Linked DNA regions of Ruminococcus sp. HUN007. The protein of the gene in region 2 interacts with the protein of the main gene of each other region in a pairwise test. Links are inferred from orthologs where the notes say so. Each region holds a gene or a part of one and is shown on either strand. Other genes may lie near its edges.

Region 1 (6,071 bases), on a different replicon or contig from region 2:
GTTTCAAGAGCGGCTTTTCTCTGCTTGGCGCCCGGCCTGCAGGCAAGAGTACGCATGTTGTGGAGACGGTCACAGAGCTTGATGAGCATTACTCTTATGTCGCGCGACATGGCAAGAAGGATCTTTCTTACGTTCTCGGCGAGCTGCTCGTCCTGATTGAAAATAGGAGCTTTTGAAAGCTTTGTTACACCGTCGACCAGGCACGCAACGTCCTGTCCGAATTTTTTCTGTATGTCTTCAAGGGTGGCGTCAGTATCCTCAACAACATCGTGGAGCATTGCAGCACAGATCGTGTCGGTATCCATACCGAGTTCAAGAAGAATGTAGGCAACGGAAACCGGATGAACGATATACGGTTCACCTGATGTTCTTTTCTGGCCTTCGTGTGCTTTTTCAGCAAATTCGTAGGCAGAAATTATTTTACTCATGTCATACTGCTTTTCCTCGTCGAGGATCTTCTGTATGACCATGTTTATTGTGCAGCTTTGGTTTTCCATTTGCTTCTAAGCCCCCTTAAAATTTCTGAATCTTCAAGATTTGACTTTTTATCGACCACAAGTCTGTGTGACCGGTCTGCAGCGTAGTCCATTTTGATAAGACCGAGTTCGCTGAAAACATCAAGACAAATCCTGAGTTTGCAAATATTTATATTAGCAGGGTCACTCTTCATGTAGAGCTGTTCTGTCATAATATCCTTGTCTGAAAGTGCTGTATACACTTTAATGAGTTCATTTCGTTCCGGAGTCATTCGTTTGTAGTAGGCTTCCGGAAGCGGTTCACTCCTCTTAAATTTTTCATATGCATCTTCCGCTGCAAAGAAGCGGTCCTGATTGATGCCGCTCTTTCTCATGTCAGCCACCTGAAGATCAACGGTTTCGTTTCCGCGGAAGCTGTTGATACCAAGAGATACGATGAAATCGTACTTCTGTCCTTTCAGCGATCTCATTTCATCAGTGTTTGTCCTGAACATGAGTGCGTAGAAGAATGATCCGCCGTAGTTCAGCTTAAGCTTTGTATGTGCACCGCCGGAAAGCGGGATGACATCATCGATAATGGCTCCGGCAAGAGCGAAATACGGTTTTTCGTTGTCCTGACCGAAAGGTTCGAGGATGCGGAGCCCTGCAACGTTCCGTACATTTATATCTGCCGGTTTAAGCACCTTTTCCGCTTTAAGAACATAGACCGGCATTGTTTCATGCGCTGAAGCGGCGTATTCCTGAAGCCTGTTTCTGAAAGCTTCAGTGTCGGAAGACTTAAGGGAAAATCCGCCGGCGCCCTTGTGTCCGCCGAATTTTGAAAGAATGTTCTCGCAGTATGTAAGGCATTCAAAAACTGAAAAGTCCCCGAACGCCCTAGCGGAACCCCTTGCGCTTTCTCCTTCGAGTGTAATAACAAAGCACGGTTTTCCGTACTTTTCAAGGAGTTTTGCTGCTACTATACCAATTACACCGTGATGCCAGTTTTCACCGCAGAAAACGAGCACGCGCTGTGAAAGCAGCTCCGGATTGTCATTTATCTGTTCAAAAATACAGTTTGTTATCTTTTCCTCGGCCTGTTTGCGTTCTTCGTTAAGTGCATTGAGCTCGGCCGCCATGTGTTCCGCTTCATCAGGATCATCACACATAAGGAGGTCGAAGGCCTGAACCGGAGAACCGAATCTTCCTGAGGCGTTTATTCTCGGAGCAATTGCAAAAGCCACAGATTCGGATGTAAGAGGCCTGCATTCTCCGTTTTCATCAAACAGCCCTGCAGCCTTCATGAGTTCGATAAGTCCGCAGCGTTCAGTGTTTCTGATCATCAGGAGTCCGTTTTCGACTATGAACCGGTTTTCTCCGGTAAGTGAAACGATATCGGCAACTGTTCCTATGGCAGCGAGATCGCCGAACTGTTCCAGAACACTGTCATAGTCTCCGCCTTCCATTGCGGCGATAAGCTTGAGTACCACACCGGCACCGCAGAGATATTTGAATGACGACGGGCAGTCTTTCTGATGAGGATCGACAACTGCAAGAGCCTCCGGTATCTCATCACCAGGCTGATGGTGATCAGTAATAACGAGATCCATTCCGAGTTCTTTTATAAGCTTTGCTTCACCGACAGCAGAAATACCGTTGTCCACGGTTACAATGAGCTCTGTTCCGCGTTCTGCCAGAACACGGACAGAATTTTCGTTAAGTCCGTAGCCTTCGGAACGTTCAGGTATATAGTAAGAGACATCGGCGCCGATACATTCAAGATAGGAGTAAAGCATTACCGTTGAAGTAATGCCGTCACAGTCATAATCACCGTAAATGCAGATCTTTCTGCCTTCTTCGGCAGCGCTGTTGATTATTTCAGCTGCTTTTTCCATATCCTTTATCTGAAAAGGTGATTCAAGTGAATCTGTCCTGATAAGTTCAGCAGCTGCTTTAAGATCTGTAATGCCTCTTGAAACAAGCACTTCCGCACACAGAGGTGTCAGGTCACTTCCTGAGGTGATCTTCCCGGAAATTCTGCTGTCCGGTTCTCCTATTATCCATTTTTTCATAGCCTCAAATATCTCTCCTGTTATGATCTTTCAGAATATAATTCAACTTATATTATAGCATTTTTTTCGCCTGAGCACAATAGGAAAAGCGTACATCTGCGCCGGCGAACTGTACTTTATTACTGTGAATTTGTCTTTAAGAGACTGAAAAACCGTCCGCAAGCCACGCATTTATTGCTGTCTGCGGACTTATTTATGCTGAAAAATGCTTAAATCAGTTTTAGGTTAAGTTTCAGTTTAGTTAAATATTCGTCGTTTTCACCGATATATGACGTTAAATTTATATTAACATCTGTTCATGAATCCTTTACTATTTTACTAAATCATGCTATAATTATATATAGTAAAAAAATATACTTTATGAAGGAGTTTATTTTTAATGAATGACCGAATAAAAATACTGCACTGCGCAGACCTTCATATTGGTGCTGAGCTGTCATTTCTGAACAACAAAGCTGCTTCAAGACAGGCCGAAATACTTAACACTTTCAAAAAGATCACCCGGATCTGTTCAGGTCAGGGTATCGAACTACTTATTATTGCAGGCGACCTGTTTGACAGCAATCATATTGACTCTGCCGCACTGACCGAAGTTAAAAACGCTCTTGCTGCAATTCCGGATACAACTGTCGTTATCACAGCTGGAAATCACGACTATTTTGCCATTGACTCCCCTTTCAGTGACGACAACTGGTCTCAGAACGTACACATTATTTTCAAGAAATACACCGTTCTTGAATTTCCTGAAAAGAACCTCAGAGTGTGCGGTTCTTCGTTCCTCGGAAGCTATCAGGAAGGCTGCGGAAAAGATATCAAGGCACCTGATGACAGTATGATAAACATTCTTGTTTACCACGGTGAACTCGTTAAAGACGAAAAATCAGGAAGATACAATCCTATTTCAGTAAAGGATATCGAAAATTCCGGATTTGACTATGTCGCCCTCGGTCACTATCACAGTGCAACGCCTGTGCTGAAAGCCGGAATGACCTCATACTCCTATTCAGGAACACCGGAAGGAAACGGATTTGACGAAAGCGGGAAAAAAGGCGTTTACGCAGGCTACGTTTACAAGCACCGCGCTGAACTTGCTTTTGTGGAAACATCATGCCGTACCTATGAAAACGTTTCAGTCGATATAAGCAGTCTGACTACAAATTCAAAGATAATCAGCAGAATTCATGATGTACTGAAAGAAAAATACGGTGAAAACTACGCAGAAAATCTTTACAGGATCTCCCTGACCGGAAAAATACCGGACGGATTTGTGCCGGCATCTGCCCAGATATGCACTGAACTTTCCGAAACCCTTTACTACGTCAGAGTATATAACAAAACAAGACCTGATATCGACATTAACATTCTTGCCGCAGACTTTTCACTTAAAGGGATCTTTGTAAAGAAAATGCTTGAAAAGATCAGTTCCTGCAGTTCCGACGAGGAGAAGGAGCAGTACGAAAACGCGCTCTACATAGGACTTAAAGCATTTGATGGTGAGGTAAGTTTCTATGAAGATTAAAGAACTACACATTACTAAATTCGGTAACATAAGAAATTTTGACGTAAAAGCAGAAGATAAAATGAATTACCTCTACGGACTTGACGATGAGAACAGAACTGCGGTTATGGATTTCATTCTTGTCATGTTCTACGGCACCGTAAACAACTTCCGCGAGGATATACGCGAAAAGTACCTTCCGCTTGACGGATCTGACATAACCGGATCAATGGTTTTTGAATACCTCGGCGACGATTATCTGCTAGAAAGAGTATTCAACGCAGGAAGATACAAAAAGGACACTATCACCCTTACAAATAAAACAAAGGGAACATCCGAGAAACTCGCCTACAACGTTAAACCGGGTGAATATCTTTTCAGAGTCAGCAAGGAAATGTTTGTCCGAAATTCCTACGTAAACTACAGTGACAACCTTCCGAAGTCCGCAAAGAACTACAATGCAGCAATGCAGAAGCTGCTTTCAAACATAATTTCCACTTCCTCGGAACTCATTTCTGTTTCAAGCGTCGCAAAAATGCTCAACAGTTACTGTGACGAAGATTTCCCGGGAAGTCTGAGCAGTTCAATGCGCAGCAAACGTAATGAAATGGCTGAACTCGAGGAAACACTGAAAAGTGCGAGAAACATCGAAAATGACAAGATCGCTCATCAGAATCACTGCAACGAACTGTATTCAAAGTTCAATATGCAGAAAAGAAAATTCCAGAAGATAAAGGAAAACCTGAAGCTTCAGGATATGATAACGGAACTTGAATCGCTTAATGACTGTTCTGAAAACAGCGAGCTTTCCTTCAAGGCAGCATCGGAAAACTACAACAGGCTGAATCAGAAGCTTAAAAAGGAAAAAATACTTGAGCACAGAGAAGCTTTTGACAGATCATGCGAGAATTACAAGCGTATTTCAAAGCTTAGAAAAGAACTTGATGCTGAACTTCAGAAAAAGACAAACCTGAGCGTTGATCTCGGCAGATATACTCCAAAGGGTGACAACTCAGCGCTTCAGAATGTTATTACACTGCAGAGCAGCATTGAGAACACTGAAGAAACCATAAGGACACTTCATGTTCAGCTTGATGAAAAGCGTAATGAACGTAATCAGCTTGCCGAAAAACTCCGTGCAGCAAAGGATAAAATGGAGGATGCTGACCAGGCTCTCCGCAGGCAGGAAGAAATGACGCGCAGCAAACTCGCCCAGGCTGAATCTCAGCTTCATGATTCGAGTTACACTGTTAATACACAGGCAGTAAACAAGAGTAAAAACCTTATTCTGGCTATATTCCTCCTTGCATTTCTTATTACTCTTCTGATAATTTTCCTTACAAATATCGTTGCAGTTGTTATAATCGGCATTGCGATCTTCTCTGATCTTTATGCTATCATATCAAAGCTCGGAAAAGAAAAGAAGGTCAGCAAAATTGCCCGTGTTGACGAAGTAACACTGCGTGAACGTGAAAGAAAATTCAGGGATCTGCGTACAGCTTGTTCAACTGAACGTGACAATTACGTTGCAAAGGCTGCTATCGCAAGAAATCAGTACGATGAAATAAAACGCAAAGATACATCACTTAAAAAGCAGCTTGCTTCTCTTGAAAATGAGATAAAATCTTCTGAGGAAAATCTGAAGCAGTTCATTGCCGGTAAGGAAGGTTCCGAAAAGAACATATCTTCACCGGATCCGATTTTCTATCAGATCCGCTCTGAGATCAACGAGATTGAAAGAAGCGCTGAGCTTCATCAGCAGAATATTGAGGAACTTGAAAAATCAGTACTTTCCTCACTCGCTCCGATCAGACAGTTTGCGGAATATTCCGATGCTGAAGAGTTCATCCGCCAGAGTATTGATATTCTCGCGGAATATGACAAGCTCAGTGAAAGACTGAGTATTCTCGGTGACAAGGAAAAGGCCGGAATGGTCGCTGCAGGAAACAAAATACGTATCGATCAGCTCAACGAGCAGATAAAGAAATTATCCGGCGGAAAGCCTGTAAAGAAGCTTACGACTGATGAATACAGATCACTGCAGAC
Region 2 (17,523 bases):
GGTATTATCCCTCAATTGCAATATACTTGTGATTCTCCAGCTTCTTAGGTTCTGCCTTCGGAACGCAGATGTTCAGAACACCGTCCTCAAACTTCGCCTTCACATCGGCTTCTGTAACAGTATCTCCGATATAGAAGCTCCTCTGCATTGCGCCTGCATAACGCTCCTGACGGATCAGCTTGCCCTTCTTAGTTTTTTCGTCCTTGTCAAGTCCCTTTGCGACACTGACAGTCAGATAACCGTTCTGAAGCTCAAGATTGATCTGATCTTTCTTGAAGCCCGGCAGGTCGATCACGATCTCATAGTGATCATCATGCTCATGAACATCAGTCCTCATGACCTGGGCGGCGTGTTTACCGTACAGCTTCTTCTCCACGTCTCTGCTGAAATCAGGAAATCTGAAGAAATCATCGAATAAGTTTTCACCGAAAATGCTTGGATACAACATAGGTCAGTCCTCCTTTTTTACTCGTCACATTGTTTCCATTGCTTCGAGCAAGGGGACGGAGGGTTCAGCACCCGGATCCTTTTGTGCTTCTCTGTTCCTTTGTTCTGATTATATTATAGCATTCTTGATTAGCACTGTCAAGGGGAGAGTGCTAATTTTCACACAGGTTTCATATTACTGTTTTTTATTAACAAGTGCATCGTTGAGCTCAGAAAGCCTTGATTTCATGAGACCTATAGGTTATACTATATTTGGGAAACTTACTCAGTCTGTTTTTCAGGAGGTACAAAAATGAGAAAATCAAAATTTTTAACAGTCTGCTGCGGAAGTGTTCTTGTCGCTGCGGCAATGTTCATGAATGCCGGAAGATTAAGTGCGGAAGGGTTACTAAACTACGATGTGGACGGAAACGGTACTGTTAATGTGCTGGACCTGATACATCTGAAGTCGTATCTGATTGGAGAAGAGAAACCGAATGAGCCGGAGAAAACTGAACCGAAAGAAGGTCAGACCGACTATAAGATCTCGAAGGATTACATCGATGCGATAAAAAAGATCGATGCCGATGATGTGGAGATCGAAAAGAAATGGCTGATCGATAAGGATAGGATCCCGTATAATCTTTCTTGGGTGGAGCATGTTATCGAGATCGAGCAGACATATGTGTGCTTTTCGCCTGAAATGAGACTCAGAAAATACGACAGCGGTGCGTCCTATGAATTTACGGTAAAATCCAATATGAGAAGCGACGGCCTTGCTCGTGACGAGACCAATATCGCAATAACGGAAGATGAGTACAACGACATTATAAAGAAAAAGGAAGGTAATACTATCCACAAGACAAGATATCAGTTTATGGATGCCGGTCAGGTCATCGCCATTGATATTTTCCACGGCGATCTTGACGGGCTTGCCTATATGGAGATAGAATTCCCTGACTTCAGTGCGGCAGAAAAATATCAGACTCCGGACTGGGTAATAGCCGATGTTACCTCTGATATCAGATACAAGAACGGCCATCTCGCAAGATTCGGCATTCCTGAGCGTGAATGATCCTGCACCGTAACAGTTCCACTTGATAAAAACGCGAAAATATGGTACAATTATAGTTCCTGCAGTGTTTGTAAAGGAGTCGCTGATCAGTGCCTGTGAGTGTTATCGTACTCCTCAGGTGCTATCCGAAGTAAACCGAAAGGAATAGATGAGATGACTGTTATAATCGCAGAAAAACCGAGTCTTGGAAGAAATATCGCAGCGGCAATAGGCGGTATGTCAAAGAGGGACGGATTTCTGGAAGGCAACGGATATATCGTTACATGGGCGTTCGGCCATCTGTTTACTCTGGCTGATATAGAAACCTACAATCCTCTTCCTGAAGGGGAAAAATACTGGACACTAAAGAATCTGCCGTGTTTCCCTGAGTCGTACAGATTTGAGCTGAAAAAAGATACATCAGGCAGGCAGGATGACGGTGTAAAAAAACAGTTTGAAACAATAAAGGAACTCTGCCTCCGCGAAGATACAGATACCATAGTAAATGCGGGAGACTCGGACAGGGAAGGCGAGATCATCGTCCGTCTGTGCATAAGCAACGCTCTGAAAAACAATAACGCAGTGAAGACGGTAAAGCGCCTCTGGCTTCCGGATCAGACTCCGGAAACTATCACTAAGGCTCTTGCAGGCATGGAAGATGACAGCAAGTACGACAACCTTGCAAACGAAGGCTTTGCACGTATGTTTATCGACTGGCTTTACGGCGTTAATCTCACAAGATACGCTACTCTGAAAAGCGGCACACTTCTGAGAGTCGGAAGAGTCATCGTTCCGATAGTAAAGGCTATCTACGAACGTGATATGGCAATAAAGAATTTCGTGCCGGAAAAATACTACTCGCTCGTGAGCAAGGCTGAGACAAACGGTGCGGTCGTTCTTCTTCAGAGCAAGGCGAAGTTCGACAAGGACAAGCTTGCCGATGCTGAAGCGCTTGCGGCAAAATACAATGCAGCTGATGCGGTCGTAACAGCAGTCAAAAGAAAAAAGGACAAGCTGCTTCCGGGCAAGCTCTATTCGCTTACCAAGCTTCAGAACGTTCTCGGCAAGAAATACAAGATGTCAATGCACGATTCGCTTGCCATCGTTCAGAAGCTCTACGAGGAAGGGTATGTGACCTATCCGCGTACCAACTCGGAATATCTTGCAACAGCTGAAAAGGACAAGATAAAGAAAATCATCGAAAATGTATCAAAGCTCGGCTATCCGGTGGAGTTCAAAGATAACAAGACTATTTTCGATGACAGTAAAATAGAATCACACTCGGCACTGACACCTACCTACAAGATACCGGACAAGAACAAGCTGAGTGATGACGAGAAAAAGGTCTATGCAACGATAATGAGGCGTTTTGCGGCAGTGTTCTGCGCAAAGCCGTGTATCGCTGACAAGACTGAAATAAAGATCGATGTAGGCGGCATGGAGGAGTTTACACTTAAGGGAACGGTCATCGTTGAACCGGGCTGGACCAAATACGACGACTGTACTCTCAAGGATAAGGTTCTGCCGGCTCTTTCAAAGGGTGACAAGGTAAACACGGACTTTAAGCCGGTGGAAAAGGAAACTTCGCCGCCTAAGCACTATACGATCGAAACCCTTAACAATTATCTGAAGAATCCGTTCAAGGAGGATAAGGCCGCACTGAAGGAACAGGAAGGCAATCAGCAGGAAGGCGAGAGCATCGGTGCAGATGATGCCGAAGAGTACAGAGCAATATTCGAAGGACTTGAACTCGGTACGGAAGCTACACGAACAGGCATTATCGACAATGCGAGACGAAGCAAGTACATACTTCTGAAAAAGGACGTTTACACGATACTTCCTGACGGTATCTTTCTCGTTGAGGCACTTACCCGCATGCATATCGGTATGGATAAATACAAGACCGCTGAACTTGGCCGTTCGCTTAAAAAGGTGTACCGCGGCGAGATAAAGGTAGAGGACAGCACGGATCTTGCACGACGCGAGATAGAAGAGGTATTCTCCGGATCAATGATGACCGCGGAAGATTCCGACGACGGATTTGTGGGTGATGTAGCCGGAAAATGTCCTTTATGCGGAAATGACGTAAAGCGTACAAGGTTCGGCTACGGATGCAGCGGCTACAAGGAAGGCTGCAAGTTTTCGGTAAACGGAGTTATATGTCAGAGAGTTATTTCACTTGCGAACGTAAAGCTCCTTCTTTCCGAAGGAAGAACAGCGAAGATAAATAATTTCATCTCGAAAAACGGAAAGCCGTTCTCAGCGTACCTAAAGCTTGAAAACGGCAGAGCAGTATTTGATTTTTCTGATTAACAATAAAGACCGTCCCGCCGGATATATGATTCCGGAGAGACGGTCTTTTTATATCTGATCAGTTTAACTTAGGAAACGCTGATTAATTCATAAATCAGCGCGGGGATCCGGGGCGAAGCCCCGCAAATCCCACCTTTGTAAATCCGGCGAAGCCGGATTTACGATTTAATCAGTGTTTTCTTAACTTACTGAATTTCATTGCTGAATTTCGGTTCGCATGTGAGATTTACACCGAGACGCTTGAATGTCATTTCATCCTGCTGCGAAAGGATAACTGTTGAGTGTACTTCACAGCCTCTGAGCTTGTCAATCTGGTCAGCAGCGATCTTTGCCTTTTCACTTGTTGTGGCACAGATGGAAAGAGCAATAAGGGTCTCGTCTGTGTGGAGACAAGGGTTGTTGTTTCCGAAGTGTGAAACCTTGAGTTCCTGAATAGGTTCGATTATTTCAGGTGACATGAGGAGAACGTCATCGTCAATGTTTCCGAAGTGCTTAAGAGCATTGAGGATAAGAGCTGAAGCTGCGCCCATGAGCTTTGAAGTCTTTCCTGTGATGATAGTTCCGTCAGGGAGTTCCATCGCAGCGGCAGCGTCACCGGTTGCGGCTTCCTTTGCAAGAGCAGCAGCGGCAACCTTACGGTCAGAAGGCTGAACGCCTGCCTGCTTCATAAGAAGTTCAAGCTTTATGATCTCGTCGTCCGGTACAGTACCTTTTCTGCGTCCGCAGAGTGCAACGTAGTATCTTCTGATTATTTCTTCCTTAGACGCTTCGCTTACAGCCTCATCGTCGAAAATACAGTTGCCTGCCATATTAACGCCCATGTCAGTAGGTGACTTGTACGGTGATTCTCCGAGAATTGTTTCGAACATGGCATTGAGAACAGGGAAAACCTCAACGTCACGGTTGTAGTTTACAGTTGTTTTGCCGTATGCTTCAAGATGAAATGGGTCGATCATGTTCACATCGTTGAGGTCAGAAGTAGCAGCTTCATAAGCTATATTGACCGGATGGCGGAGCGGGAGGTTCCAGATAGGGAAGGTCTCGAACTTTGCATATCCGGCATCTTTGCCGCGCTTGTTTTCATGGTAGAGCTGTGAAAGGCAGGTCGCCATCTTTCCGCTTCCCGGACCAGGTGCTGTTACAACAACAAGACGGCGTGTGGTTTCAATGTAGTCATTCTTTCCGTAACCGTCATCGCTGATGATGAGCGGAATGTTTGAAGGATATCCCTTAATGTTGTAGTGGTGATAAACCTTAACACCGAGAGATTCAAGACGCTTCTGGAAAGCTTCAGTGGTATCTGAGCTTTCGTACTGTGTGAGAACTACACTGCTTACGTAGAGCCCGATCTTCGTGAAGATGTTGAAAAGTCTGATCACTTCCTTGTCGTAGGTGATACCGATATCGCCTCTGACCTTGTTCTTTTCAATATCTCCGGTGTTGATAACAATTACGATTTCAGCTTCATCCTTGAGCTGAAGGAGCATCTGAAGCTTACTGTCCGGCTTGAAACCCGGCAGAACACGTGATGCATGATAGTCGTCAAAGAGCTTGCCGCCGAATTCAAGGTAAAGCTTGTCCTTGAACTTTGAGATACGTTCTCTTATGTGTTCCGACTGCATTTTTAAATACTTATCGTTATCAAAACCGATTTTTTTCATTGAATGACCAACCTTTCAAATAATCGTACTTCCTTATATCGATACAAATAAACCACCAAATATTATATAATATTTGAGCTCCAAATACAAGTGAGCAAAAATCGTTTAATTTGTGTAAATCAACAAAGGTTACTATTCACGACCTAATTTTCCCAGTACAAAAGAAAACAACACCACTGGACCGGTTTTATTACCGGCCTGGTGGTGCTGTATTTTTTATTATTCACATTCAGCAAATATTTCTTCGACAGTATATGGGTTACCATCACATAATCTTGTTAATGCATCATATTCGTTGATTCCATTTCTTCGGCATGTTTCAATGTATGTACGAATCATTGCATAGTTATTTGCTGTTTTTGAAGATGCGAACTGACCTGACACCTTCATTTTTGTTTTCGTCCCACGTAGTGCTCGTTCTGAGAGATTATTTGTTGTAGGCAGACTGAAATCATATACCCAGGCGAAGTAATTGCTGCGATATTTTATGATTCTGCGTATCAGAGCGCGTTCCGGACCGCCTGAATATTTTGATGTATTCGCTTCTGCCAGCGTTTCTGCTCTTTGCAGAAGTTCTGTAAGCTTGCTTTCAAAATTTTCAAGATATCCATCATCAAATCGTGTTGTTCCTGCTTGTATCAGATTCTTTCGGTCTTTTATCGTTGCTGATATCAATGCTTTTATTTCAAGCAGTACTTCATGATTGGTTTCATCTGCAAGTTTCTGAAGATCGCGCTGCAAATGTGCATTACACTCAATATTTATGAACACAAAACGTTCATTGTAATTGATGCTGTTATGATCATGCATAACAGATGTTTCAGCAGAAAGATTTTCAAGTATTCCATCCAGAAGAATTCCGTTCATATCTTTGTTTTCATGGGCTGCAAAGAACGCGATTCTTTCGTCTCCGTAAAATCTCAGGCAGATTCTTTTGGTATCGGCGTAAACCACGGTATCATCCCAGTAAATGAGCAGTCTTTTAAGTAACTCCCTTCGCAAATCATTATGAAAAACTGCCAGTGCTTTGGCGGCTCTGGCCTGTACTTTAGCTACATACCCTTCACTCGGACTGATCTCTCCGTTTGTTATGCCCTGAAAGAATACAGGAACCTTATTTATTGACGAATTCATAATATTCAGCAAAACAAGTATCATTGCCTGTACGTTTGCTCCATATCTTACTTTCGTTCTTTTTTCAGGTGCCGTTCTGCTGATCACCAGGGTCCCGCAATTCTTACATTTGTAGACGTAATACTTATGCTTCACCCTCTTTACTTTAACTTCTACTTCTATTTCATAGCGATTTTCTGTTTTTCCGGTATATTCAAACTCATCTTTTTTGCATTTCGGACAACAGTCATCTTCAGTTAAACAATGTTCCGTTATATCAGTTATTGCTTCTTCTGCAGGTGGTTCAAGCTCTGATCTTTTATGCCCTGTTTGGCCTCCTTTGGAATTATCGGTTTCTTCTCTGCTGTTTGGTCTTGCTTTTGATTTCCCGATTGGTGTCTGCGATGTAGGCAGAGATGTATTGGTTCCATCTCTGTCCTGTACCGCTTTCATATGCCGGATCTCGGCTTTAAGTGTTTCTATTATGGTGTCTTTCTCGTCAAGTGCTTTTTGATATTCTTCGTCCTTCTTAGCAAGCTTTTTTTGATACTCACAGAACAAATCATAGTTTTCCTGTCTTAATTTACAGATTGTATCTATCTTTTCATCAAGCTCTTTGGTGTGATTTTCGCATTCAATTACAAGCTGTTCATACCAGATATCGCGTACTTTCTTCACTGCATTTTTTGATGACCGAACTTGTCTGCAAAGCTGTTTTATCCGCCTCTGATATCCAAGATATATGAGATGATGATTATGCTGCAGTTTTTTATATCTCTCACCATTTTCAAATTCTTTTACCAGACGTTTAAGTCTTTTATTTTCATATTGTAATGATGTATTGATAAAAAACTGCCTGTTCATAGCTTGCTTCCTGTTCTGTTTTATTTCTGTTCCAGCGCTCTTTCTGCTGATTCCTTTATGTTCAGTAAGTGATTTTTAAGAATAGCATTTTGTTTTTCAAGTTCGCTGATTCTTTTATCTTTCTGTATACTTTCTTCTTTTAGTTTTTTTATGATTTCCTTGTAATCCGGTTCTGCTGTTACCTTCGTTTCAACAGTATTGCTATTTGATTCTGATTTAGCCTTTCGTCCCGGCTTTCCTGTAGACGGTATCAGTTCTCCCGTTACCGGATCTTCCACTCCAAGATACTTGCGTATTGGTCTTGATTGTTTGGTTACAGGGTCGTAGTGTGATGTTGATTCATAAAGAACCACTCTTCCGGTTTTCTTATCTGTGTAGCGTACAATCGACATGATTTCAGCTTCCTTTCTACACTTGGTACTTATTATTATATCACATACCAACGAAAATGTCAATAGTTTTATTGGTATCTATTTAAACAAATACCACTATGCTTTTTTGTACTTTTTTTACGTAAAAAAACAGTGCTGAAAACATCGCATTTTCAATGTTTTCAGCACCATTATCATTTTTCTATTTTACATTATTTGGCCGTGAATAGTAACCAACAAAGTGCGGCACTGTCTGACACAATCAGAAATAACAACGGCACCTCAGTTTCTGAGGTGCCGGAAAGTGTGTTTTATTATGTGCCAGTTATTTTTTCTTCCTTAACATCACACACGCAGCGGCTGCTGTGAAAAATCCTGTTAGAACTACAGGGCTTATGCCGCGGTCGGATGTGGCAGGGGAGGAGGAGACGCTCTTTACTGATACTGTTGTAGTTGATGAAGCTGGTGCTTCGGTTGTTACAGCAGTTGTTGTTTCTTCCGGAGGTATATAACCACCGCCGTTAGCTGGAATGTTGGGTATTTTCGAAACAGCTGTTGTTGTAACTGCGGCTGTTGTCCAGTCTACTGAAGATATCACAGGCGGCGCATCGGTAACTGCGGCAGTTGTAACAGCGTTTTCACCGATAATCTTATCCGGATCGATATCTGAACGCATATCTTCAGGGAGAGCGTTGAAAGTTGCGGTGTCGATCATCTCATATTTTATAATGTTCGAGAGGATAGTATCGTTATCTTCTCCGGTGATATCGCTGATGATAAGCTCGGCGATCTTTATGTGGCCTGCTTCAGTCGGATGAACGTCACCTGAACGGATGTAGTCATCGGAACGGCCTTTGAAATTCTCGAAAACAGGAACAAGCTTTATTCCGTCGATAGCGGCAAGCTCTTTGTTGTAGGCACTGATGCTGTTCTGAGCGAAAGTGCCGAGGATGCGCATTGTATCGTTGTCGCTTGACAGATATGAGTCAAAAGGATTGTACATTTCAAGGAAATATATTTCCGCATCAGGATATTTAGCCCTTGTCTCATCAACGATCTTTACAGCGTTTGCTGCTGCATTTTCGGTTACTGTATTTACTTCAGCCAGTTTCGCAGTGAAAGCTGTCTGGTCTGCGGAGATCTTCTGAGTGATAACTGCTCTTTTTTCCGGTGTAAGAGTGGCAAGTGTATCGCCTTCATCCATGTACGGCTTAAGAGCTTCTTCGAAAAGATCAAGATAGTCGTTGCCGCCTGATGATATCATAACATACTTTACATCGGCTGCTGTGCTTCCTGCTATGATCTGATAATTAAGTATCTGGGCAGATGTTGCGCCGATCCTTGCGTCGGAAACTCCGACATCGATACGACCGGAATGAATAAGATAGTATGTTACGCATTCGGCGAATGACTCAAAAGCTGATTCACCTGCAGCTACAGGACCGATACCTGAAGCAATACTGTCTCCGGCTGTGAATGAACATTTGGCTGAGACTGAAGAAATTGTCACGGATGCGAGAAGAGAAAAGGAAATGACGATACCAAGTATCCTTTTCAGATTTGCTTTCATAAATATACCTCCCTTTAAAACAAACAGAGGGCAAGCATAGCCTGCCCTCTGAAAACTTATTCGTGAGAATAATTATTTTTTTGATTAGCCAAGTTCAGCAAAGTACTTGATTGTTCTAACCATCTGTGATGTGTATGAGTTTTCGTTGTCATACCATGAAACAACCTGTACTTCGTAGAGATCGTCAGCGATCTTTGAAACCATTGTCTGTGTAGCATCGAAGAGTGAACCGAACTTCATGCCGATAACGTCTGAAGAAACGATCTGGTCTTCGTTGTAACCGAATGATTCGGAAGCAGCAGCCTTCATTGCAGCGTTGATGCCGTCAACTGTTACGTTAGCACCCTTAACAACTGCTGTGAGGATTGTTGTTGAACCTGTTGGAACTGGAACTCTCTGTGCAGAACCGATGAGCTTGCCGTTGAGTTCTGGAATTACGAGACCGATTGCCTTAGCAGCACCTGTTGAGTTAGGTACGATGTTAGCAGCACCAGCTCTTGCTCTTCTGTAGTCGCCCTTTCTGTGAGGACCGTCGAGGATCATCTGGTCGCCTGTGTAAGCGTGGATTGTGCTCATGATACCGCTCTGGATCGGAGCATACTTGTTAAGAGCATCAGCCATAGGAGCGAGGCAGTTTGTTGTGCATGAAGCAGCTGAGATGATCTTGTCATCCTTTGTAAGAGTCTTTTCGTTTACGCTGTATACGATAGTCTTGAGGTCATTGCCTGCAGGAGCTGAGATAACAACCTTCTTGGCACCAGCATCGATGTGAGCCTGTGACTTATCCTTTGAGCAGTAGAAACCTGTGCATTCGAGAACTACGTCTACGCCGATCTCGCCCCAAGGAAGTTCTGCTGCGTTAGCCTTTGCATAGATTGTGAGTGTCTTACCGTCAACAGTGAGAGTACCCTTTTCGTCATCAGCTGTAACTGTGTGCTTGTTTTCGCCGATCTTTCCGCAGTATCCGCCCTGAGCTGTATCATACTTGAGGAGCTGAGCGAGCATTGAAGGCTTTGTAAGGTCGTTGATAGCAACTACCTCATATCCTTCAGCGTCAAACATCTGTCTGAAAGCGAGACGACCGATACGTCCGAAACCATTGATTGCAACTTTAACTGACATAGTTAAAATACCTCCATAAATAATTGTAATAAAAAATATTATATTTCTATTCTATATCAAAACCCGTATAATTTCAAGTGCTTTTCAAAAAAAGTTATGACGGGCTGTTAAAAAAACAGATAGGAAAAAGCAATAATTCTATTGATTTTACCACGTTTCCGACAGCACGGGAGATGATAGAGAAGTGAAATCAGTTTATATTGGATGAGAAAACGCCGCTGGTGGAAATGAATCCTGTTTTTGACACTGAAACCGGTTCAAGTGCTGATGTGTCATATGCGAGATATGCGTTGAATGCAGCAATAGGCTCTGTTACATTCTTCAGACTGCACTTTACAGTTACTGTATCGCCCGGCTTTCCGCTTGCGCTGGTAACAGCAAATGAAAGACCGGAATCAGGAACAGCGGTATCCTCTGCAGTTTCGTTTACTCCTATATATCCCGGAATATATTTTATATCAAGATCCTTTATAGGGTCTCCATCATTACAGAATGAAGGTGAACGATCCGAGTCCTCGAAAAACTGGATCTCATATTTTCCGTTCTTTGCGCCGTCCTTTATTTTGAATGTAATGTCCAGAATTTCTGTATCTGATGTAATATTTTTAAATACTGCCTTTCCGTTTACATTTGCAACATCTGCGTACCAGAGCATTGCTACAAGTTCGTCAGCAGGCTTTAAAGGAGCAGCGTTGTTTTCACTGCTTTCGCTGTTACCGTTGTTTCCGTTGCTGCCGTTGCCGCCATTGTTTCCGTTATCTGCTCCGGAAGGAGAGGCAGAAGACTTTGAAGGCTTTGCGGGAATGTTAGGCTTTGCCTTGTTGCCGCTTGCGTCAGTAATTACAGCACCTTTGTCATCAACGATGTTGAGTTCGGTAACCGGATTTCCCGCGTCATCCTTTACGACATCGCCCTGTGCATCAGTAACTTCAGCTACTTCTATTTTATAGCCGTCAGCATCCTTTTCAGGTATGTATTCGTCGTTCTGTGCGCTGTCATCAGACGGCTGTCCGGCAGAAGGTGATGATGTTGAGACCGTTCCGTCCGGAGAAGTGTTTTCACATGATGCGAAACATAATGCAGATGTCATAAGAACGGCACAGATAAAAATGCGTTTTTTCATTGTTTGATTCCTCCGTTACTTGACAGTAATACTTCCGTTTTTTGAATACCGGTGTGCGGATGAGAAGAGTTTCGGTATCACGGTCGTAGTCGTTGCACATTGCTGCGCCGTCACCGTCAAGATCCGTATCGAATGAAAGATCATATTTGCCTGCAGGAGTGTCATCCTTTACCTTTAATGTAACTGTGGCAAATGTAGTGTTGTCCCTGAATGACTGCTGTGAGCCGTCGAGATACAGGCAGACAAGTGTTGTTTTGTCAGGTTCGTCTTCCTTTTCGAAAGTGTTGAATGTAATATTTGAGTACATTACTGAATCTTCGTTTTCTTCATCGTCAGCATCGCCGCCGACTGCTGAAACGTATTCAAAATACTCCTTGTTGAAATCTATCCATGTGATAAGAGTTGTAAGTCCTGAGTTGTCAGAAAGATCTACCTTGAAGGTAACTTCTTCACCTGCACTTGCCTCAACGTCAGGAAGCGAAAGAGTAAGACTTTCATCAACGGTTTTCTGAGGAACCGGTGCGTCTTCGTTGGAAGCGTTCTCGTCCATCTTAGGAGGCTTTCCTATTTCCGCGCCGTCTGCAGTAGTTGTTTTTGGAGCAGACGCATCTGATGCACTGTCCTGTGCTGCAGAAGGATCTGCTGCGCCTTCACCGGCAGTGACTGCAGGTGAGTCAGGTGTTACGCCGGCATTGCCGTCAGGTTTTGCCTGTTCACATGATGTAGCTGTTAGAGTAAAAAGTGACACAGCAGCAATAAATGCTGTAATTGATTTTAACTTTTTCATGTATGTTATCTTCCTTTCATAACTGCTAAAAATTAGTAAAAACCGGCTCTTCAGCCATTCACTATTATATCATAACTGCATATGATGTGCAAGTAAAATGATATTTTTTCATTATTTTTTCAGAAAACTTATCACAATGTTAATGAAACACTGATCAAACCGGATTCCCTGAATACCACGCTGATCAGCTGACAAATCAGCGTACACACGCGGGAACACTGCCCGGTATGCTGCACAGTTCAGGAAACAGTGTGAGCGTGCGCGGAAGTATCCCGTTAAGGAATGACAGGACCAGACCGTAGTTTGTGAACGGTATGTTTTGCTTTCCTGCTTTTTCTGCTCTTGAATGCATCTCACGTTCGTTAAGCATACATCCTCCGCAGTGTATCACAAGAGAGTATTCAGAAAGATCCTCCGGAAATTCACGGCCGGATGTAAAGCGGAAATCAGGCGAAACACCTGTGAATTTTCTGATAAGGGCAGGGAGTTTCACTGTCCCTATGTCACCGCACTGCCTGTGGTGAGTGCAGCCTTCCGAGATCAGTACCCTGCTGCCGTCACGCAGATCACGGATGGCTCTGAGACCGAAAAGAGCCTGCTCAAGAACGCCTTTGTAGTTCGCCATCAGAATTGAAAACGAGGTAAGTGTTATGTTTTCCGGAGTTTTTCTGTTTATTTCAGCAAAAGCCTGACTGTCGGTTATAACGAGTTTAGGTTTCTTTCCGAGCAGTGAAAGGGTTTCTTCGTATGTTTCCGGCTGAGTTGCGACAGGTATTGCCTTTGCATCAAGTATTTCGCGCATGACCATCTGCTGCGGAAGGATGAGCCTTCCTTTCGGTGCGGCTTCATCAACAGGTATCACCAGCACGGCAATGTCAGCAGGGGAGAGCCTGTCTCCTATTATCAAGCCTTCTTTTTTCTGCGGTGTCGATATTTCTGCTATAAGTTTCTTCAGATCTGTGATATTTTCACCGGTCACCGAACTGACATAAACAGTATGTTTTGCGGAAACGGATCTGCCGGTATCCCCGTCCCGGGAGTCAGTGTCAGTACGGCCGGTAATACAAGTTTCCACGGATCCCGTTCTTTCTTTCATAAGATCACACTTTGTAAACGCTGTAATATACGGAATGTTTCTTTCGCTTAAGAGTCCGGTTATTTTTATGTCTTCTTCCGTAAGGCCTGTTCTGCTGTCGGCTGCGAGCACTGCGGCATCAGTTTTTTCAAGGATCTGTAAAGTTTTCTGTACACGCATTCCGCCGAGTTCTCCGCTGTCGTCATAGCCCGGTGTATCGATGATCATGACCGGTCCGGCAGGAAGAAGTTCCATTGCCTTGAACACCGGATCAGTCGTAGTGCCTTTTATATCAGATACTACTGACAGATTCTGACCGGTCACTGCATTTACCAGACTTGATTTTCCGGCATTTCTTTTTCCGAAAAAGGCTATGTGTATGCGCTCGGATGAGGGCACGTCGTTAAGTCCCATAATGACCTCCGTTAAAATCTGAAATCGCGTTTTCCTTCTGAGATCTCTGCAAGAAGTTCAGCGGTTTTATGTCTTGTTTTTTCGTTCGGTATATTTTCAAGTTCCGCTGAAATAAGTTTTTCACCTGTCTGCTTTGTACCCTCCGAAGCGTAGTCATCAAGATATTCCTTTAGGGTGAGAAGTGCGTTCGGAAGACAGCAGTTGTGGATCTGCATGTTCTTGCACAGAGCCATGAAACGGTCACCGGTTCTTCCTTCACGGTAGCAGGCGGTGCAGAAACTTGGAATATATCCCATCTGCATAAGCCAGTTTACCACTTCGTCAAGTGTACGTCTGTCACTTACCTCGAACTGAGCTGAACTTTCATCTTCCGGCTCTTCCTCACAGTATCCTCCGACGCTTGTTCTCGATCCGCCGCTTATCTGGGAGATGCCGCACTTCAGTACTCTTTCGCGACAGGCTGCAGATTCGCGGGTCGAGATTATCATTCCGGTATACGGAACAGCTATTCTGATACATGCAACTATCTTTTCGAATACGTCATCGCTTATTCCGCCGTCAAATACATCCGGATCGATGTCATCGGCTTTTCTTACACGCGGTACGCTGATGGTATGCGGCCCTACTCCGTGAACCGCTTCAAGGTGTTCAGCATGCATGAGAAGTGCTGCAAATTCATATTTGTACAGATCCAGCCCGAAAAGAACACCAAGGCCTACGTCGTCTATGCCGCCTTCCATCGCTCTGTCCATTGCTTCGGTATGGTATGCGTAATCGTGCTTCGGTCCGGTCGGATGAAGCTTTTCGTAGCTTTCCCTATGGTAAGTTTCCTGGAAAAGAATGTATGTGCCGATTCCTGCTTCGGCAAGCTTTCTGTAGTTCTCGACGGTGGTGGCAGCTATGTTTACATTGACTCTGCGGATGGCGCCGTTTTTGTGCTTTATACTGTAAATGGTCTTTATCGAATCGAGAATGTATTCAATAGGATTCATTTCAGGATCTTCGCCTGCTTCAATGGCAAGACGCTTGTGTCCCATGTCCTGAAGAGCGGTAACTTCCTTTACTATCTCATCCTGTGTAAGCTTTTTACGCGGAATGTGCTTGTTTTTCAGGTGATACGGACAGTAGACGCATCCGTTGACGCAGTAGTTGGAAAGATAGAGCGGTGCGAACATTACTATACGGTTTCCGTAGAAATCCTTCTTTATCTGACAGGCGAGATCAAGTATCTCACGGTTCATCTGTTCATCTTCGCACATGAGAAGAACAGATGCCTCACGGTGGTCAAGACCTTTGCGCATGCGTGCTTTTTCAAGTATTTTTCCGACAAGTTCAGTGTTGTTTCTGTTCTGCTCGGCATATTCGATGGTTTTAAGTACCTCTTCATCCGAAATAAATTCTTCGGCCTTAAGGGAACGTGGATCGTACATTTTTAAGGACTGCCTTTCAATTATAAAATATCAGTTTCTATTATACACCTAAAAAAAAATATACTCAACCTATTGCGGACAAAAAAATAATTGTGCTATAATCTATAGTGAATGTCACAGACAGATACAGTGAACGGATGGATCTTTCCGGCGTTTGCTGAATACTATAACTAATCAGAAGAAAGAAGGAAACTTGTGCTTAAGATAGATATTGCACTGAAGAGCATAGTTGACCTTACACCGGATATACTGAAGGAGAACGGAATAAAGGGACTGCTGCTGGATCTTGACAATACTCTGACTACTCACGATAATCCGAGGCCGGCCGACGGTGTTCCGGAGTGGATCTCGTCGATGAAGGAAAACGGTATAAAGATGATGATCGTTTCAAACAATCATTTTGAACGTGTGAAACCATTTGCTGAAAAGCTCGGACTGGAGTTTGTGTGTGAAGGAAAAAAACCGCTTCCGGACGGATTCAACAGAGCACAGAAGCTTATGGCTCTTCCTTCGGAAAACCTTGCGGTGGTCGGCGACCAGATCTACACCGATGTACTTGGGGCTGCGCTTAAGCCGCGGGTAAAATGTGTCTATGTTTTTCCGATAGAATTTGAAAAGAAGGGATTTCTCGCCTTCAAGCGCAAAATAGAAGGCCCGTTCCTTCCAAAAAAACTTTACGACGGAAAATCATCCGCGAACCTTACATATAAATCAAGGATCCGGAGAAAAATAACTTGAAAAGGCGGCTTGAAAATGAAAATACTTGTAATGCACGGACCGAATCTTAATCTTCTCGGTGAAAGGGAACCGGGTGTGTACGGTTCGGAAACATTTGAAAAACTCAATAACGATATTATGGCTCACGCTGAAAAGCTCGGTGTTGAATGCGAGATATACCAGTCGAATCATGAGGGAGCGCTCATCGATAAACTTCATGAAGCCAGAAAAGACTGTGCCGGCGTTGTATTCAATGCAGGTGCGTACACTCACTACAGCTATGCGATAAGAGATGCCATAGCAGCCATCAGGATACCTGTTATCGAGGTCCACATCAGTCAGACTGCATCGAGGGATGAGTTCAGACACATATCAGTCATAGGCCCGGTTTGCAAGGCAACCATTGCCGGATTCGGCCGTGACAGTTACATTCTCGGAATGGACGGACTTGTCAGAATGCTTGAAAGAAACTAAAGAAAGCTGTGATTAAGCAATGACGGAAACAAATATAGAAAAACTTATGTCGATGATCCCTGACAGCCATACCTGTGCAATGGTCACCGATCCGGTAAACAGAAGATATTTTACCGGCTTCAGGACAAGTGCCGGAACTGTACTGTGCTTCAGGGACAAGGCTTATTTCATAGTTGACTTCAGATACTATGAAAAAGCAGCGGAGACTGTAAAAGGAATGGATGTCATCCTTCAGGATGACGCAGATGAACAGATCGCAGAAATACTCTGCAGACATGCTGCGGAAACACTTATGATCGAAGCGGACACTATGACAGTCAGTGAACTCCGTGAAGTTTCGGAAACCTTCGGAGATGATGTTTATATTGACTCTTCTCCTGAACTCAGTGAAATGATCAGAGATCTCAGGATAATCAAGGATGACACTGCCCTCGATAAGATAACCGAAGCCCAGCGTATAGCTGAAAAGGGATTTGAATATGTCCTTGAAAACATTAAAAGGGGAATGACGGAAAAGGAAGTCGCCCTCATGCTCGACAACCGTATGAAGATACTCGGAGCTGAGGATATTTCATTCGATACGATAGTCCTTTTTGACAGAAATGCATCACTGCCGCACGGTGTTCCCGGCAATGACCGTCTGGAAAAAGGCTTTGTGCTCATGGACTTCGGCGCAGTCGTTGACGGATATCACAGCGACATGACAAGAACGTTCTATGCCGGTACTCCGTCCGAACGTGAGAAAAAGGCATACGAAACTGTTCTGAAGGCGCAGCTTGCAGGGATAAAGGCAGCAGCTCCGGGACTTACCGGAAAGCAGCTGGATGCAGTGGCAAGAGATATTATCAATGCTACGGAATTCGAAGGATCCTTCGGCCATTCTCTCGGCCACGGTGTCGGAATGGAGATACATGAGGAACCGTATGTTTCATCAAAGAAGGAAGATGTACTTGAACCCGGCATGATAATTACAGTTGAACCGGGCATCTATCTTCCGGGTGAATTCGGC

What was found.
Region 1: the proteins of CC97_RS17495 (region 2) and recJ interact in binary tests that used the Escherichia coli proteins (3 or more experiments, as listed by UniProt). The link is inferred for Ruminococcus sp. HUN007 from one-to-one orthologs.

Annotation. Positions count from the first base shown.
Region 1 is NZ_JOOA01000001.1:425,531-431,601, forward strand. What follows is about bases 1-2,992. They hold recJ (single-stranded-DNA-specific exonuclease RecJ), read right to left. Parts: upstream 2,528-2,992; coding sequence 473-2,527; downstream 1-472. Other genes in these bases: CC97_RS01870 (bifunctional (p)ppGpp synthetase/guanosine-3',5'-bis(diphosphate) 3'-pyrophosphohydrolase), read right to left, coding at 1-497; CC97_RS01880 (DNA repair exonuclease), read left to right, coding at 2,907-2,992. Outside these bases: more of CC97_RS01880, read left to right, coding at 2,993-4,046; CC97_RS01885 (hypothetical protein), read left to right, coding at 4,036-6,071. UniProt on the Escherichia coli protein: Single-stranded-DNA-specific exonuclease.
Region 2 is NZ_JOOA01000002.1:3,085,824-3,103,346, forward strand. What follows is about bases 1,281-4,223. They hold CC97_RS17495 (type IA DNA topoisomerase), read left to right. Parts: upstream 1,281-1,654; coding sequence 1,655-3,793; downstream 3,794-4,223. Other genes in these bases: CC97_RS19230 (hypothetical protein), read left to right, coding at 1,281-1,501; CC97_RS17500 (DUF1846 domain-containing protein), read right to left, coding at 3,979-4,223. Also shown: CC97_RS17485 (Hsp20/alpha crystallin family protein), read right to left, coding at 5-448; more of CC97_RS19230, read left to right, coding at 740-1,280; more of CC97_RS17500, read right to left, coding at 4,224-5,454; CC97_RS17505 (transposase), read right to left, coding at 5,674-7,431; CC97_RS17510 (hypothetical protein), read right to left, coding at 7,452-7,823; CC97_RS17515 (SGNH/GDSL hydrolase family protein), read right to left, coding at 8,128-9,372; gap (type I glyceraldehyde-3-phosphate dehydrogenase), read right to left, coding at 9,457-10,494; CC97_RS17525 (cohesin domain-containing protein), read right to left, coding at 10,685-11,617; CC97_RS17530 (cohesin domain-containing protein), read right to left, coding at 11,553-12,404; [FeFe] hydrogenase H-cluster maturation GTPase HydF, read right to left, coding at 12,601-13,893; [FeFe] hydrogenase H-cluster radical SAM maturase HydG, read right to left, coding at 13,905-15,323; CC97_RS17545 (YqeG family HAD IIIA-type phosphatase), read left to right, coding at 15,519-16,061; aroQ (type II 3-dehydroquinate dehydratase), read left to right, coding at 16,077-16,514; CC97_RS17555 (aminopeptidase P family protein), read left to right, coding at 16,534-17,523.